Regions from separate parts of the Pseudomonas sp. S04 genome, predicted to be linked through region 1. Evidence: predicted binding sites of a transcription regulator. Region 1 holds the regulator's gene; the other holds the start of a gene.
What was found. Region 1 encodes FliA, which starts transcription of late flagellar genes. Its sites were predicted from a motif close to CTAAAGTTTNNNNNNNNNNNGCCGNTAA; they were not measured.
Positions count from the first base shown of each region.

Region 2: PspS04_RS21840 (flagellar protein MotY) is a predicted target of FliA. The motif match lies at 5,196-5,223, and genes of this name have one in related genera.

Region 1 is NZ_CP019427.1:1,697,751-1,705,536, reverse strand. Features, by position in the region: gene PspS04_RS07480 (chemotaxis protein CheA) at 1-270, opposite strand, end outside; gene PspS04_RS07475 (protein phosphatase CheZ) at 285-1,073, opposite strand; gene PspS04_RS07470 (chemotaxis response regulator CheY) at 1,096-1,467, opposite strand; gene fliA (RNA polymerase sigma factor FliA) at 1,633-2,373, opposite strand; gene fleN (flagellar synthesis regulator FleN) at 2,370-3,200, opposite strand; gene flhF (flagellar biosynthesis protein FlhF) at 3,315-4,640, opposite strand; gene flhA (flagellar biosynthesis protein FlhA) at 4,652-6,781, opposite strand; gene PspS04_RS07445 (RHS repeat-associated core domain-containing protein) at 7,142-7,786, shown strand, end outside.
Region 2 is NZ_CP019427.1:4,913,283-4,921,068, reverse strand. Features, by position in the region: gene PspS04_RS21875 (molybdopterin oxidoreductase family protein) at 1-1,045, shown strand, start outside; gene grxD (Grx4 family monothiol glutaredoxin) at 1,144-1,485, shown strand; gene bfr (bacterioferritin) at 1,592-2,062, opposite strand; gene PspS04_RS21860 (bacterioferritin-associated ferredoxin) at 2,262-2,480, opposite strand; gene PspS04_RS21855 (peroxiredoxin) at 2,735-3,337, shown strand; gene rnt (ribonuclease T) at 3,413-4,087, opposite strand; gene pyrC (dihydroorotase) at 4,084-5,130, opposite strand; gene PspS04_RS21840 (flagellar protein MotY) at 5,287-6,195, shown strand; gene PspS04_RS21835 (argininosuccinate synthase) at 6,325-7,542, shown strand; gene PspS04_RS27885 (hypothetical protein) at 7,631-7,786, opposite strand, start outside.

The DNA.
Region 1 (7,786 bases):
GTCCATCAGCTCCGAGTCGACGCGCCGCTCACCCTTGCGCAGGATGTCGAAGACGTTCTCGGCGATGTGGCAGCACTCCACCAGTTCGTTGAGCTGGAGGAAGCCGGCGCCCCCTTTTACAGTGTGAAAACCGCGAAAAATTGCATTGAGCAGGTCCGCATCATCCGGTCGGCTTTCCAGCTCGACCAGTTGTTCGGACAGTTGCTCCAGAATCTCGCCGGCCTCAACCAGAAAATCCTGAAGGATCTCTTCATCGGCGCCGAAGCTCATGTGTAGGGGTGCTCCTAGAATCCAAGGCTGGAAAGCAAATCGTCGACATCGTCCTGACCGGACATCACGTCATCACGTTTATCGGCATGAATCTGCGGACCTTCACCCTGCGCCAGATGTTTTTGCGGATTTTTTTCCGCGAGGATCGCTGCACGGTCATGTTCGATGCCGGCAAAGCGGTCGACCTGGCTGGCCATCAGCACCAGTTTCAGCAGATTGCTTTCCACTTCCGTGACCAGTTGCGTCACGCGCTTGATCACCTGACCGGTCAGGTCCTGGTAATCCTGGGCCAGCAGAATGTCGTTGAGGTTGCCCGCCACGATCTGGCTGTGGCTGGCGCTGCGGCTCAGGAAACCATCGACGCGCCGGGCCAGCTCACGGAACTCTTCAGCCCCGACTTCACGGCGCATGAAACGCCCCCAGTCTGCGCTCAACGCCTGGGCATCGGTCCCCAGGGCATTGACCAGCGGCGTGCTGTTCTCCACCAGGTCCATGGTGCGATTGGCCGCCGCCTCGGTCAGCTTGACCACATACCCCAGGCGCTCGGTGGCGTCGGTGATCTGCGAGACTTCCTCGGCTTGCGGCATGTTCGGGTCAATCTGGAAATTGACGATCGCGCTATGCAGCTCACGGGTGAGCTTGCCCACTTCCTGGTACAGGCCACGGTCACGGGTCTGGTTGAGCTCATGGATCAGTTGCACGGCCTCGCCGAACTTGCCCTTTTCCAGGCTGTCGACCAATTCGACCGCGTGTTTTTTCAGGGTCGATTCAAAATCGCCCTGTGAAATCTCTCGTTGTTCCATAGCTCCCCCGTGGCGCCAGACATCAACCGATGCGTTCGAAGATCTTCTCGATCTTTTCTTTCAACGCCTGGGCGGTGAACGGCTTGACCACATAGCCGTTGACGCCGGCCTGGGCCGCTTCGATGATCTGCTCGCGCTTGGCTTCAGCGGTCACCATCAACACTGGCAAGTGCTTGAGCTTTTCGTTGGCGCGCACGTGGCGCAGCAGATCGATACCGGTCATGCCCGGCATGTTCCAGTCCGTGACCAGAAAATCGATGCTGCCACTGTTGAGCATTGGGATGGCTGTAGTGCCGTCGTCTGCCTCGACCGTGTTGGTGAACCCGAGGTCACGCAACAGGTTTTTGATGATCCGCCTCATCGTTGAGAAGTCATCAACGATGAGGATTTTCATGTTCTTGTCCAATTCGACCTCCAAGCAGTCTTAAACGCGCCCAGCACCTGGGCACGCCATTCAATCAACAGGCAGAGCACTCAACGACGGTTTGGAGCACAACGGATGATGACCGCGCCAGCGCGAGGCTGTAGCGGTGTCGTTCGCAGTGTCCCCACACTGCTGTCAGCGCGCTCGCCACTCTCCCAAACGCCCCCGCAAACGGGCTGCGCACTGGCTGTGTAACTGGCTGACCCGCGATTCGCTGACCCCCAGGACCTCACCGATTTCCTTGAGGTTCAGCTCCTCGTCGTAGTACAGCGCCAAGACCAGTCGCTCACGCTCCGGCAAATTGGCAATCGCGTCCGCCAGCGCAGCCTGGAAGCGTTCATCCTCCAGGTCACGCGACGGCTCGAGATGAGCACTCGCGCCATCCTCATGCAGCCCTTCATGCTCGCCGTCCTGCAACAGATCGTCGAAACTGAACAGGCGACTGCCCAAGGTGTCATTCAAAATCCCGTAATAATCGTCGAGACTCAATTGGAGTTCGGCCGCAACCTCGTGATCTTTAGCGTCACGTCCGGTTTTAGCTTCAATTGAGCGAATCGCGTCGCTGACCATGCGGGTATTGCGGTGCACCGAGCGTGGCGCCCAGTCACCTTTACGGACCTCGTCGAGCATTGCCCCGCGGATGCGGATCCCGGCGTAGGTTTCGAAACTCGCGCCTTTGCTGGCGTCGTACTTGGTCGAGACTTCCAGCAGGCCGATCATCCCGGCCTGGATCAGGTCTTCGACCTGGACACTGGCCGGCAGACGCGCCAGCAAGTGATAGGCAATGCGTTTTACCAGTGGCGCGTAACGCTCGATCAGCTCGTACTGCGCGTCACGCGCCGATTGCTTGTACAGGTTGTAACCGCTGGCTGTCATAGCACCGGACCCGCAGTCTGTTGCACCAGGCGCTCCACAAAAAACTCCAGATGCCCACGCGGATTGGCGGGCAATGGCCAGGTATCGACTTTCTGCGCAATGGCGCGGAAGGCCAGGGCGCACTTGGAACGAGGAAAGGCTTCGTACACCGCGCGCTGCTTCTGCACTGCCTTACGCACGCTTTCGTCGTAGGGCACCGCGCCGACGTATTGTAGGGCGACATCCAGGAAGCGGTCCGTGACCTTGGTCAACTTGGCGAACAGGTTGCGCCCTTCCTGCGGGCTTTGCGCCATGTTGGCCAGCACGCGGAAGCGGTTCATGCCGTAGTCACGGTTGAGCAGCTTGATCAGGGCGTAGGCGTCGGTGATCGAAGTCGGCTCGTCGCAGACCACCAGCAGCACTTCCTGCGCGGCGCGGACAAAACTGACCACCGACTCGCCGATCCCGGCCGCGGTGTCGATCACCAGCACATCGAGGTTGTCGCCGATATCGCTGAACGCCTGGATCAGGCCCGCGTGCTGGGCCGGGCTCAGATGCACCATGCTCTGGGTACCGGAGGCGGCCGGCACGATACGAATCCCGCCGGGCCCCTGCAGCAGCACGTCGCGCAATTCGCAGCGACCCTCGATCACGTCGGCCAGCGTGCGCTTGGGCGTCAGCCCCAGCAACACATCGACGTTCGCCAGCCCCAGGTCGGCGTCCAGCAACATAACGCGCCGGCCGAGCTCTGCCAGAGCCAGGGACAAGTTCACTGAAACGTTAGTCTTACCGACGCCACCCTTGCCGCCGGTCACCGCGATCACCTGTACGGGATGCATGCTGCCCATGTGCTTTCTATACCTTGTCTTGCTTAGACGCGGGCTACATGACTGGCTGCGCGTTCCCTGGGGAACAATGCACGGCAGGCCATCGATGTAGATACAAATCTAGTCATTAATACCTCAGCCGACCCGTTTGGTCGGGCTGTGGTAGAGATCAGCGAACATATCAGCCATGGCTTCTTCGCTGGGTTCTTCCTGCATTTGTACACTCACGGCGCGACTGACCAACTGATGGCGGCGCGGCAGATGCAGGTCATCCGGGATACGCGGCCCATCGGTCAGATAGGCCACCGGTAATTCGTGACTGATCGCCAGGCTCAAGACCTCGCCCAGACTTGCCGTTTCGTCCAGTTTAGTCAGGATGCAGCCGGCCAGCCCGCAACGTTTATAACTGTGATAGGCGGCCGTCAGCACCTGCTTCTGGCTGGTGGTGGCCAGGACCAGATAATTCTTCGACTTGATCCCGCGTCCCGCCAGGCTTTCCAGCTGCATGCGCAAGGCCGGGTCGCTGGCCTGCAGACCCGCGGTGTCGATCAACACCACGCGCTTGCGCAGCAGTGGGTCCAGGGCCTGGGCCAGGGACTGACCCGGATCCAGGTGTGTCACCGACACGTTGAGGATCCGCCCCAGGGTCTTGAGTTGCTCCTGGGCGCCGATGCGGTAGCTGTCCATGCTCACCAGGGCGATGTTCTGCGCGCCGTACTTGAGCACATAACGTGCTGCCAGCTTGGCCAGGGTGGTGGTCTTGCCCATGCCGGCCGGGCCGACCATGGCAATCACTCCGCCCTCTTCCAGGGGTTCGATCTCGGGGGTGACGATCATCCGCGCCAGGTGGGCCAACAGCATGCGCCAGGCCTGGCGGGGTTCTTCAATACTGGTGGTCAGCTCCAGCAGGTCACGGGACAACGGACCGGACAAGCCGATGCGTTGCAGCCGGCGCCAGAGGTTGGCCTGCTGCGGATGGCGGCCCTGCAGCTGGTTCCAGGCCAGGGAGCCGAGTTGCACTTCGAGCAACTCGCGCAAGCCATTGAGCTCCGAGCGCATCGAATCGTAGGCACGCGGGTCGATGGCGGCCGCCGGTGCTGGTGCCGGGGCAGGACGCGGCGGCTCGGACAGGGTCGGTTCGATCAAGGGTTCGGCGGCGGTCAGCGGCAGCCCGGCAAACAGCTGGCGACTGGCGTGTTCGCCCGCCTCGCCTTCGCCACGCAAGCTCAGTTCGGCCTGGGCGGTGACAATGCGCGACTGGGTCTTGCGCAGCTCGTCCTCGAGCTCAATGTTCGGCACCCGCGGCGCCAGGGCCGACAGCTTGTAATCCAGGGCCGCCATCAGCTCGACACCGCCGGCGATGCGGCGGTTGCCGATGATCGCGGCATCGGCGCCCAGCTCATCACGAACCAGCTTCATGGCCTGACGCATATCGGCGGCGAAAAAACGCTTAACTTGCATAAACCACTACCTCAGCCGTTGGGCCCTACTGTCGCAACGATGGTCACTTGCTTGTTGTCAGGAATTTCCTGATAGGCCAACACATGCAACCCCGGGACTGCCAGGCGGCCGAACCGCGAGAGCATCGCGCGGACCGGACTTGCGACCAGCAGAATCACCGGGTGACCTTGCATTTCCTGACGCTGGGCCGCGTCGATCAACGAACGCTGCAGCTTCTCGGCCATGCTTGGCTCAAGCAAGACACCCTCATCGGCGCCCTGCCCGGCCTTTTGAATACTATTGAGCAATATTTGTTCCAACCTTGGTTCCAAGGTGATCACAGGCAGCTCGGACTCAGTGCCTACAATGCTTTGCACGATAGCTCGGGACAAGCCGACGCGCACGGCCGCGACCAAAGCGGCAGTATCTTGACTCTTGGCGGCATTGTTGGCGATCGCCTCGGCGATGCTGCGGATGTCGCGTACCGGCACCTGTTCGGCCAACAGTGCCTGCAGCACCTTGAGCAGTTGCGACAGCGACAGCACGCCTGGCACCAGCTCCTCAGCCAGTTTTGGCGAGCTTTTGGCCAGCAATTGCATGAGTTGCTGGACTTCCTCGTGACCGATCAGCTCACTGGAGTGCTTGTACAGAATCTGGTTCAGGTGCGTTGCCACCACCGTACTGGCATCGACCACGGTGTAACCCAGCGATTGCGCCTGGGAACGCTGGCTGACTTCGATCCATACCGCCTCCAGGCCAAAGGCCGGATCTTTGGCGGTAATCCCGTTGAGGGTACCGAACACCTGCCCCGGGTTGATCGCCAACTCGCGGTCCGGATAAATCTCCGCCTCGGCCAGGATCACCCCCATCAGGGTCAAGCGATAGGCGCTGGGCGCCAGGTCGAGGTTGTCGCGGATGTGCACGGTGGGCATCAGGAAGCCCAGGTCCTGGGACAACTTCTTGCGCACGCCCTTGATCCGCGCCAGCAACTGCCCACCCTGGTTGCGATCCACCAGGGGAATCAGGCGGTAGCCGACTTCCAGGCCAATCATGTCGATCGGCGTCACGTCGTCCCAGCCCAGCTCCTTGGTTTCCATGGCCCGCGCCGGCGAAGGCAGCAGCTCCTGCTGGCGCTGGACCTCTTCCAGGGCCTTGACCTTGAGGGTGTTCTGCTTCTTCCAGAACAGGTAGGCGCCGCCCGCGGCGAGGGCCGCCATGCTGAGGAAGGCGAAGTGTGGCATGCCCGGGACAATACCCATCACCGCCATCAGGCCGGCCGAAACGGCCAGGGCCTTGGGCGAGGCGAACATCTGCCGATTGATCTGCTTGCCCATGTCTTCGGAGCCCGAGGCACGGGTCACCATGATCGCCGCAGCGGTGGACAGCAGCAGTGATGGCAATTGCGCCACCAAACCGTCACCGATGGTCAACAAGGCGTATACCCGGCCGGCATCGCCGAAGGTCATGCCGTGCTGGAAAATCCCCACCGCCATGCCGCCGATCAGGTTGATAAACAAGATCAACAGGCCAGCGATGGCGTCGCCGCGCACAAACTTGCTGGCACCGTCCATCGAGCCGTAGAACTCGGCTTCCTGGGCGACTTCGGTACGACGGGTCTTGGCCTGGCCCTGGTCGATCAGGCCGGCGTTAAGGTCGGCGTCGATCGCCATCTGCTTACCGGGCATCGCATCGAGAGTGAAACGTGCGCTGACCTCGGAAATCCGCCCGGCGCCCTTGGTCACCACCACGAAGTTGATGATCATCAGGATCGCAAACACCACGATACCAACCACGTAGTTACCGCCGATCACCACCTCGCCAAAGGCCTGGATCACCTTGCCGGCGGCGGCGTGCCCGTCCTGGCCGTGGAGCATCACCACCCGCGTCGACGCCACGTTGAGCGCCAGACGCAGCAGCGTCGCCACCAGCAGAATGGTCGGGAACACCGCAAAATCCAGCGGCCGCAACGCGTACACACAGACCAACAGCACCACGATCGACAGGGCAATGTTGAAGGTAAAGAACACGTCGAGCAGGAACGGCGGGATCGGCAACATCATCATTGCCAACATGACCAGCAGCAACAGCGGCACGCCCAGATTGCCTCGACTGAGGTCTGCCATGTTGCTGCGGGCATTGTTGATAAATTGAGAGCGATCCACCGGTATTCCCCGTTCCTTTGAAGCAAACTTTTGACGCCAGAAGCGGGCGCAGGGCGGCTACTGCAAGAAGCCTTCCAACTTTTGCCGAGGCTGGGAACAGAGGGTGCAGCGGTTGGCTGTGTGGCGCGAGGAGATCCTTGTGGGAGCGGGCTTGCCCGCGATGACGTCGGCACAGCAACCATTGATGTTGGCCAACCCACCGCTTTCGCGGGCAAGCCCGCTCCCACAGGGTTTGCGGTGCTTAGACTCGTACCTGACCGAGCCGTACAGACTGCCGAACCTAGCAGTTCTGCTAGTACCTGCCTGCGATGTTTGCGCAGATACTCAAGCGCTCAATCCGAGTTAACTGGAGCGCCTGCCATGGGGACTCAACAACTTGTAATACTTTGCAGCTATGGGTACGACCCACTGGATCGTCTGATCAGCCAACGTCAACCAGACGCATCCGCTCACCAGCGTTTTTACTGCAAAAGCCGCTTGGCCACCGAAATACAGGGGGCGATTGGATTCAGTGTCTTTCAGAATAACGACCTCCTGCTGGCGCAACACAAGAACCAGGGCGGCGCCGTTGAAAGCACATTGCTGGCGACTGACCAGCAGCGCTCGGTGCTGCACACCTTCACAGCCGATCAACAGCAACACCCCATCGCCTACTCGCCTTACGGCCATCGCCAGGCCGAAAGTGGATTGACGAGTCTTCTGGGCTTTAACGGCGAACGTCCGGACCCGGTAACAGGGCATTATTTGCTGGGGAATGGATATCGGGCATTTAATCCGGTGTTGATGCGATTTAATAGCCCGGATAAATGGAGTCCATTTGGGGAAGGCGGATTAAATACTTATTCATATTGTTTGGGAGACCCGATCAATAGAAACGATGCAACTGGCAGAGCGCCCGGCCACACTCCCGCAAAATATCCCCCCACCCCATCCAATCCGAATAGATACTCTTTTGAAGAAGCTGACAAAGTTTTTTTTGAACATACTTTCGCGAGAATGAGCAGC
Region 2 (7,786 bases), 2.9 Mb from region 1:
AAGCCGGGTCTCCGGGCGGCCGGAATACGCGGGTGAGTTGCCGGTATCGGCCCTGGCCGAAGAAATGCTCACGGGCGGCGAGGGGCAGATTCGCGCACTGATCACGGTTGCAGGCAATCCGGTGTTGTCGACGCCCAATGGCCGGCAACTGGAGCAGGCGCTGGACGGCCTGGAGTTCATGGTCAGCGTCGACCTGTACATCAACGAAACCACGCGTTACGCCGACCTGATCCTGCCTTCGACCTCGGCGTTGGAAAACGATCACTACGACACCACGTTCAATATGTTCGCGGTGCGCAATGTCAGCCGCTTCAACCGGGCGATCCTGCCCAAGCCCGAGGGCGCGCTGCATGATTGGGAAATCTTCGTCGGCCTGGCCAAGGCCTTTGCGGCCAGGACCGGCAAGGAACTCAAGCCTACGCTGCCACCGGCACAGATGATCGACTTTGCCTTGCGTGCCGGTCGCTACGGTGACGCCTCCGAGCACAAGCTGTCGGTGACCAGCCTGTTCGATCATCCCCATGGCGTCGACCTGGGGGCGCTGAAGGCCAACCTGGGGCCGCGCCTGAAAACGCCCAACCAGCACGTGCAAGCGGCGCCAGCGGCGATACTCGCGGACCTGCAGCGCTTTGCCGCCCTGCAAGCGCCGGCGGCGGATGAGTTGTTGATGATTGGCCGACGCCATGTGCGCAGCAACAATTCGTGGATGCACAACTACCACCGCCTGGTGAAAGGCAAGCCGCGTCATCAGTTGTTGATGCACCCGGACGACCTCGCTCAGCGCGGGCTCAGCGACGGCCAGCGGGTGCGGGTCAGTTCGCGGGTCGGCGAGATCGAAGTCGAGGTGCTCGGCAGTCCCGAGATGATGCGGGGCGTGGTCAGCCTGCCCCACGGCTGGGGCCATGCCCGGCCTGGAGTGCAGATGGGCATCGCCACGGCGCAACCGGGGTCCAGCGCCAACGACCTGACAGATGAGCGTCAGCTTGATGAGTTGTCGGGAAACGCAGCGCTCAATGGTGTGCCGGTGACGGTGGCAGCGGCCTAGGTATGTCTGTCGGGGAGACCGAGCATCGCGCCGGTCTTTCCGTTACAATGCGCCACCGTGCCGACAACTGAGTCGGAAAAGTTCAGCCGAGGTGCTCCATGGATATCATCGAAACTATTAAAGAGCAGATTGCCAACAACACCATTCTGCTTTACATGAAAGGCTCGCCGAATGCCCCACAATGTGGCTTCTCCGCGAAAGCCGCGCAGGCCGTCATGGGCTGTGGTGAGAAGTTCGCTTACGTGGACATCCTGCAGAACCCGGAAATCCGCGCCAACCTGCCAAAGTACGCCAACTGGCCAACCTTCCCACAGCTGTGGGTCGGTGGTGAATTGGTTGGCGGTAGCGACATCATGACCGAAATGGCCGCTGACGGTTCGCTGCAGTCGACCATCAAGGCTGCTGTGGAAAAGGCTGCTGCTGGCAAGACCGAAGCCTAAGTGGTGTAGGCGCTGGCTTGCCAGCGAACCCTCGCAGCAGATCAAAAAAAGCCCCGCCTCTCTATAAATAAGAGGGCGGGGCTTTTTAATGGGTGGTAACTTTGCGTTATTCACCCATCTGCGATTGCAGATAGTTCTCGATTCCAACTTTATCGATCAGGCCCAGTTGGGTTTCCAGCCAGTCGATATGTTCTTCCTCGGACTCGAGAATGTCTTCGAGCAGTTCACGGCTGCCGAAGTCGCCAACGGTCTCGCAGTGGGCGATGGCGGTTTTCAGGTCGGCGTGACCGGTACGCTCGATGCGCAGGTCGCACTCGAGCATTTCCTTGGTGTGCTCGCCGATGTGCAGCTTGCCCAGGTCCTGGACGTTCGGCAGGCCTTCGAGAAACAGGATGCGCTTGATCAGCTTGTCCGCGTGTTTCATCTCGTCGATGGATTCTTTGTACTCGTGCTTGCCCAGCTTGTTCAGGCCCCAATCTTCATACATGCGGGCATGCAGGAAGTACTGATTGATTGCGACCAGCTCATTGGCAAGGATCTTGTTGAGATGCTGGATGACTGTTACGTCGCCTTTCATGATGGGGGTCCTGTCCTTAAGTGCGGTATATAAGGCCGAGTTTGAGCCTGCAACTTCTTAGTGTCAAACCTAAGTTATTGAATAATATATGAAAATTAATCGGAATAAGAATGTTTGTGTTCCGCATCCTGACGCTAAGCGATTGAATTACAGACATAAAAAAACCGGACACTAAGTCCGGTTCTCTGAAATTGGTTACTTATGCGGCGGAAAATTCTACGGGAAAGGGAATCGCCGCCTGGCTCATCTGCAGGTCGGCAAGGGTTTCGCGAACCACCTGCTTGGCAAGGCAGGCGCATTTGCCGCATTGGCTAGCAACGCCGGTGGCTTCACGCACCTCACGGTAGCTACAGCAACCTTCGTAGATTGCATCGCGGATCTTGCCGTCGGTGACGCCAGTGCAGAGGCAGACATACATAGAGTGAGAACCCATCGCTGGTTATGGCTCAATTGCGATGGATCTTAATGTTAACGAGAATGATTGTCAAAGTGGTTTCCGTACCTGTTGTGATCGATCGTCACTTGCCTGACGAACGGCTACATGGCGACAGGTCAAAAACGCAGTGTATGATGGTCGGTCTTTGCGAACGGTAGCCGTTTCACGAAGCTGTCGTTTACCGGCGGCAGACTGGATCGCTACCTTTCTTCACGCACTACACCAGGAGATATCCAATGAGCGTACTCGTAGGCAAACAAGCCCCTGACTTCACCGTACCGGCCGTACTCGGCAATGGCGAAATCGTCGACAGCTTCACCCTGTCCTCGGCCATCAAAGGCAAATACGGCCTGGTGTTCTTCTACCCGTTGGACTTCACCTTCGTTTGCCCGTCCGAGCTGATCGCTCTGGACCACCGCATGGCTGACTTCAAGGCGCGTAACGTGGAAGTGATCGCGGTGTCGATCGACTCGCACTTCACCCACAACGCCTGGCGCAACACCCCGATCAATGCCGGCGGCATCGGTCAGGTCCAGTACATCATGGCTGCTGACATGAAGCACGACATCGCCAAGGCGTACGACGTTGAATCCGAAGGCGGCGTAGCTTTCCGTGGCGCGTTCCTGATCGACGACAAAGGTGTTGTCCGCTCGCAGATCGTCAACGACCTGCCACTGGGCCGTAACATGGAAGAGCTGATCCGTCTGGTCGACGCGCTGCAATTCCACGAAGAGCACGGCGAAGTTTGCCCGGCTAACTGGAAAAAAGGCGACAAAGGTATGACTGCTTCGCCAGAAGGCGTTGCTGCTTACCTGTCCGAGAACGCTGGCAAGCTGTAAGCCACGCGCCTCAGGCACAAAAAAACCGGCCCAAGTGGCCGGTTTTTTTGTGGGTTGAGAAAAACCTGCGACCGATCAGTCGTTGAAGTCTTCCCAGCCGCCCATTTGTTTCCAGCGGTTGACGATGCCGCAGAACAGATCAGCGGTCTTCTCGGTGTCGTAGCGAGCCGAGTGGGCCTCGCGACCGTCGAAGTCGATGTCTGCTGCCTGGCAGGCCTTGGCCAGCACGGTTTGGCCGTAGGCCAGGCCCGCCAGTGTCGCGGTGTCGAAGCTGGAGAACGGGTGGAACGGGTTGCGCTTCATGTCCAGGCGCGCCACGGCGGCATTGAGGAAGCCCAGGTCGAAACTGCTGTTGTGACCGACCAGGATTGCCCGTTTGCAGCCATTGGCTTTCAACGCCTTGCGCACGCCGCGGAAGATATCGGTCAGGGCCGTCTCTTCACTCACGGCCATGCGCAGCGGATGATCGAGCTTGATGCCGGTGAACTCCAGCGCCGCAGCTTCGATGTTGGCGCCTTCGAACGGCTCTACACGGAAGAAGTAGGTGTGGTCCGGGAACACAAAACCCTTTTCGTCCATGGCGATGGTTGTCGCGGCGATTTCCAGCAGGGCGTCAGTGGCACAGTTGAAACCACCGGTTTCAACGTCAACGACGACTGGCAGATATCCCCGAAACCTGGCTGCCATCGGGTGACGTGAGCCGCCACCACCTTGACCTTCCTGTTCGTCGTCGTAATGGTCTTCACTCACGCGTGTTCCTCCAGCAGGCGCCAGCGCAGTTTTTCACCGGCGCGCAGCGGGATGACAGTCAGCTCGCCGAAGGGCAGGCTGGTTGGGGCGGTCCATTCTTCGCGGACCAGGGTAATGCGATCGGTGTTCGCTGGCAGGCCGTAGAAACGCGGGCCGTTGAGGCTGGCGAAGGCTTCGAGCTTGTCCAGCGCGTTACGCTGTTCAAACGCCTCGGCGTACAGCTCGATCGCGGCATAGGCGGTGTAGCAGCCGGCACAGCCACAGGCGGCTTCCTTGGCGTGCTGGGCATGGGGAGCCGAGTCGGTACCGAGGAAGAACTTTTCACTGCCACTGGTAGCGGCATCCAGCAGGGCGACCTGGTGGGTGTTGCGCTTGAGGATCGGCAGGCAGTAGAAGTGCGGGCGAATCCCGCCAACCAGCATGTGATTGCGGTTGTACAGCAAGTGGTGCGCGGTGATGGTGGCGCCGACATTGGCCGAGGCCTCGTTGACGAACTGCACGGCATCGCCGGTGGTGATGTGTTCGAACACCACCTTGAGCGTTGGAAAACGCTCGACGAGCCGACGCATGTGCTCGTCGATGAAGATTTTCTCGCGATCGAAGACGTCGACGTCGCCGCGGGTGATTTCACCGTGGATCAGCAAGGGCATCCCGACTTCGGCCATGGCCTCGATCGCTGGGAAGATCTTGTCGATGCTGGTGACACCGGAGTCCGAGTTGGTCGTTGCACCGGCCGGATACAGCTTGGCGGCGTGCACGAAACCGCTGGCCTTGGCGGTGCGGATTTCGTCCGCGGTGGTGCGGTCGGTCAGGTAGAGCACCATCAGCGGCTCAAAGCGGCTGCCGGCCGGGCGCGCAGCGAGAATGCGCTGGCGGTAGGCGTCGGCTTCAGCGGCATTGCGCACCGGTGGTACCAGGTTGGGCATGATGATGGCGCGACCAAAGGTGCGCGCGACATCCGCGACAGTATTGGGCAACGCAGCACCATCGCGAAGATGAATATGCCAGTCGTCGGGACGCAGCAGGGTCAGGCGGTCGGACATTGGGGATTCCAGGCGGGTCAAACTCATGGGAATGCTACCGGAAAAGACTCTTGCAGGCACTCGCTATCAAGTTTTGTCGGACGTAACCGATATCACCAAGGTATGCCGTAAACATGTGTGTCGGTCTTTTTGTTGCAGAAGTCAGTGGAGCCTCCCGTGCGCCAGCGTTATCTAGCCTTGCTCAGTGTGTTCGCCAGCCTTCCTGCCATGGCACTCACTTTCCAGACGCGCCTGGAGAGCACTGAGTGGAAGGTCGAGGGCGACAAGTTCGAATGCCGCCTGAGCCAACCGATCACCGATTTTGGTGCGGGCGAGTTCGTGCGGCGGGCGGGCGAGCAGGCCACCTTTCGATTGAAAGCCTATAACCCGATGCTCAGTGGTGGCTCGGCGACCTTGCTGGCGGCGGCGGCACCCTGGCAGCCAGGGCGTGCGGACATTAACCTGGGTTCGGTCAGGCTGGGCAGTGGCGAGGTGCTGTTCAACAGTTCGCAGGCGCAGGCCGGTCGCCTGATCGGTGGTTTGATGGAGGGCCGCAGTCCGTTGATCCGGCATTCCGCGCCTGACGGGCGAGTGTCGGAAGTGCGCCTGCTGCCGGTCAGTTTCAGCAAGGCCTATGCCGATTACCAGGGCTGCGTAGCCAAATTGCTACCGATGAACTACGAGCAGGTGAAGCAGGCGGCGGTAGGTTTTCCAGGGGGCGGAATCGAACTGGATGCACAGGCGAAAAGCCGCTTGCAGGCCATGCTGAGCTTCATGAAGGCCGATCCGACGGTCAATCATATTCAAATTGACGGCCATTCCGATAACAGCGGCAATCGCCTGACCAACCGTGACCTGTCGCGACGCAGGGCGCTGGCCGTGATGGATTACCTCAAGGCCAACGGCATCCAGGAATCACAGGTGACCCTGCGCTTTCACGGCGAACGGTATCCAGTGGCACCCAACAGCAGTGCCGCCAACCGGGCGAAAAACCGTCGGGTCAGCGTGCAGCTCGAACGACTCGAACCTGCGGCCGATCCTGCCCCTCAAGTCAGCTCTGCGGGTGGCGCGGCAGCGACCTCCTGAACCCGTCGAAATCGTCGCCCGCTCGACATAATCTGTCGCTTCGTCGTCATAAGCTGTCGCGCCTCTGTAATTTATCCGCTCGCAGCGTTAGACTTATCGGCTTTCCGTAGAACCCCGTGGAGTGATGGCATGGCGGACGTAAACAAGGTCGTTCTGGCGTATTCCGGCGGCCTGGACACTTCGGTGATCCTCAAGTGGCTGCAGGATACTTATAACTGTGAAGTGGTGACATTCACCGCTGACCTGGGTCAAGGCGAAGAGGTCGAACCGGCTCGCGCCAAGGCACAAGCCATGGGCGTCAAAGAAATCTACATCGACGATCTGCGCGAAGAATTCGTGCGTGATTTCGTGTTCCCGATGTTCCGTGCCAACACCGTATACGAAGGCGAGTACCTGCTGGGTACTTCCATCGCACGTCCGTTGATCGCCAAACGCCTCATCGAAATCGCCAATGAAACCGGTGCTGACGCCATTTCCCACGGTGCCACCGGCAAAGGCAACGACCAGGTTCGTTTTGAGCTGGGTGCCTATGCCCTCAAGCCAGGGGTAAAAGTCATTGCTCCATGGCGTGAGTGGGACCTGCTGTCCCGCGAGAAGCTGATGGACTACGCCGAGAAGCACGCGATCCCGATCGAGCGCCATGGCAAGAAGAAATCCCCGTACTCGATGGATGCCAACCTGCTGCACATCTCCTATGAAGGCGGCGTGCTGGAAGATACCTGGACCGAGCACGAAGAAGACATGTGGAAATGGACCGTCTCCCCGGAGAACGCTCCAGATAAACCGCAGTACCTGGAACTGACCTACCGCAACGGCGACATCGTTGCATTGGACGGCGTCGAAATGACCCCGGCCACCGTGCTGGCGACCCTCAACCGTATTGGTGGCGAACACGGTATCGGTCGTCTCGACATCGTCGAGAACCGTTACGTGGGCATGAAGTCCCGTGGCTGCTACGAAACCCCAGGCGGCACCATCATGCTACGCGCCCACCGGGCGATCGAATCGATCACCCTGGACCGTGAAGTGGCTCACCTCAAAGACGAGCTGATGCCCAAGTATGCCAGCCTGATCTACACCGGCTACTGGTGGAGCCCTGAGCGTCTGATGCTGCAACAGATGATCGACGCTTCCCAGGTGCACGTGAACGGCGTGGTTCGCCTGAAACTGTACAAGGGCAACGTGATCGTTACCGGTCGCAAGTCCGACGAGTCGTTGTTCGACGCCAACATCGCCACCTTCGAAGAAGATGGCGGCGCTTACAACCAGGCGGATGCTGCTGGCTTCATCAAGCTCAACGCCCTGCGTATGCGTATTGCTGCCAACAAGGGCCGCAAGTTGTTCTGATGCTGTTGCGCTGATCAACCGTTGTGCGCCTGCTTGAAGCGGGGGCACAACGGTCGCGATCTATTCTGTGGGCCTCGATGGCCAAGCGTTAATCTGTCATCCGGGCAGTAGCGCCGTTATCCGCAATACCGCCAGCTTCCCCCTCCCTTTGTTCCTGCCTCGATGAAAAACCATCTTGCCGGTCTGTCACTGCATCAAGACGGGAATCAGTCTTGCGAACGACAGTCATTGCCTGCGTGCTCAC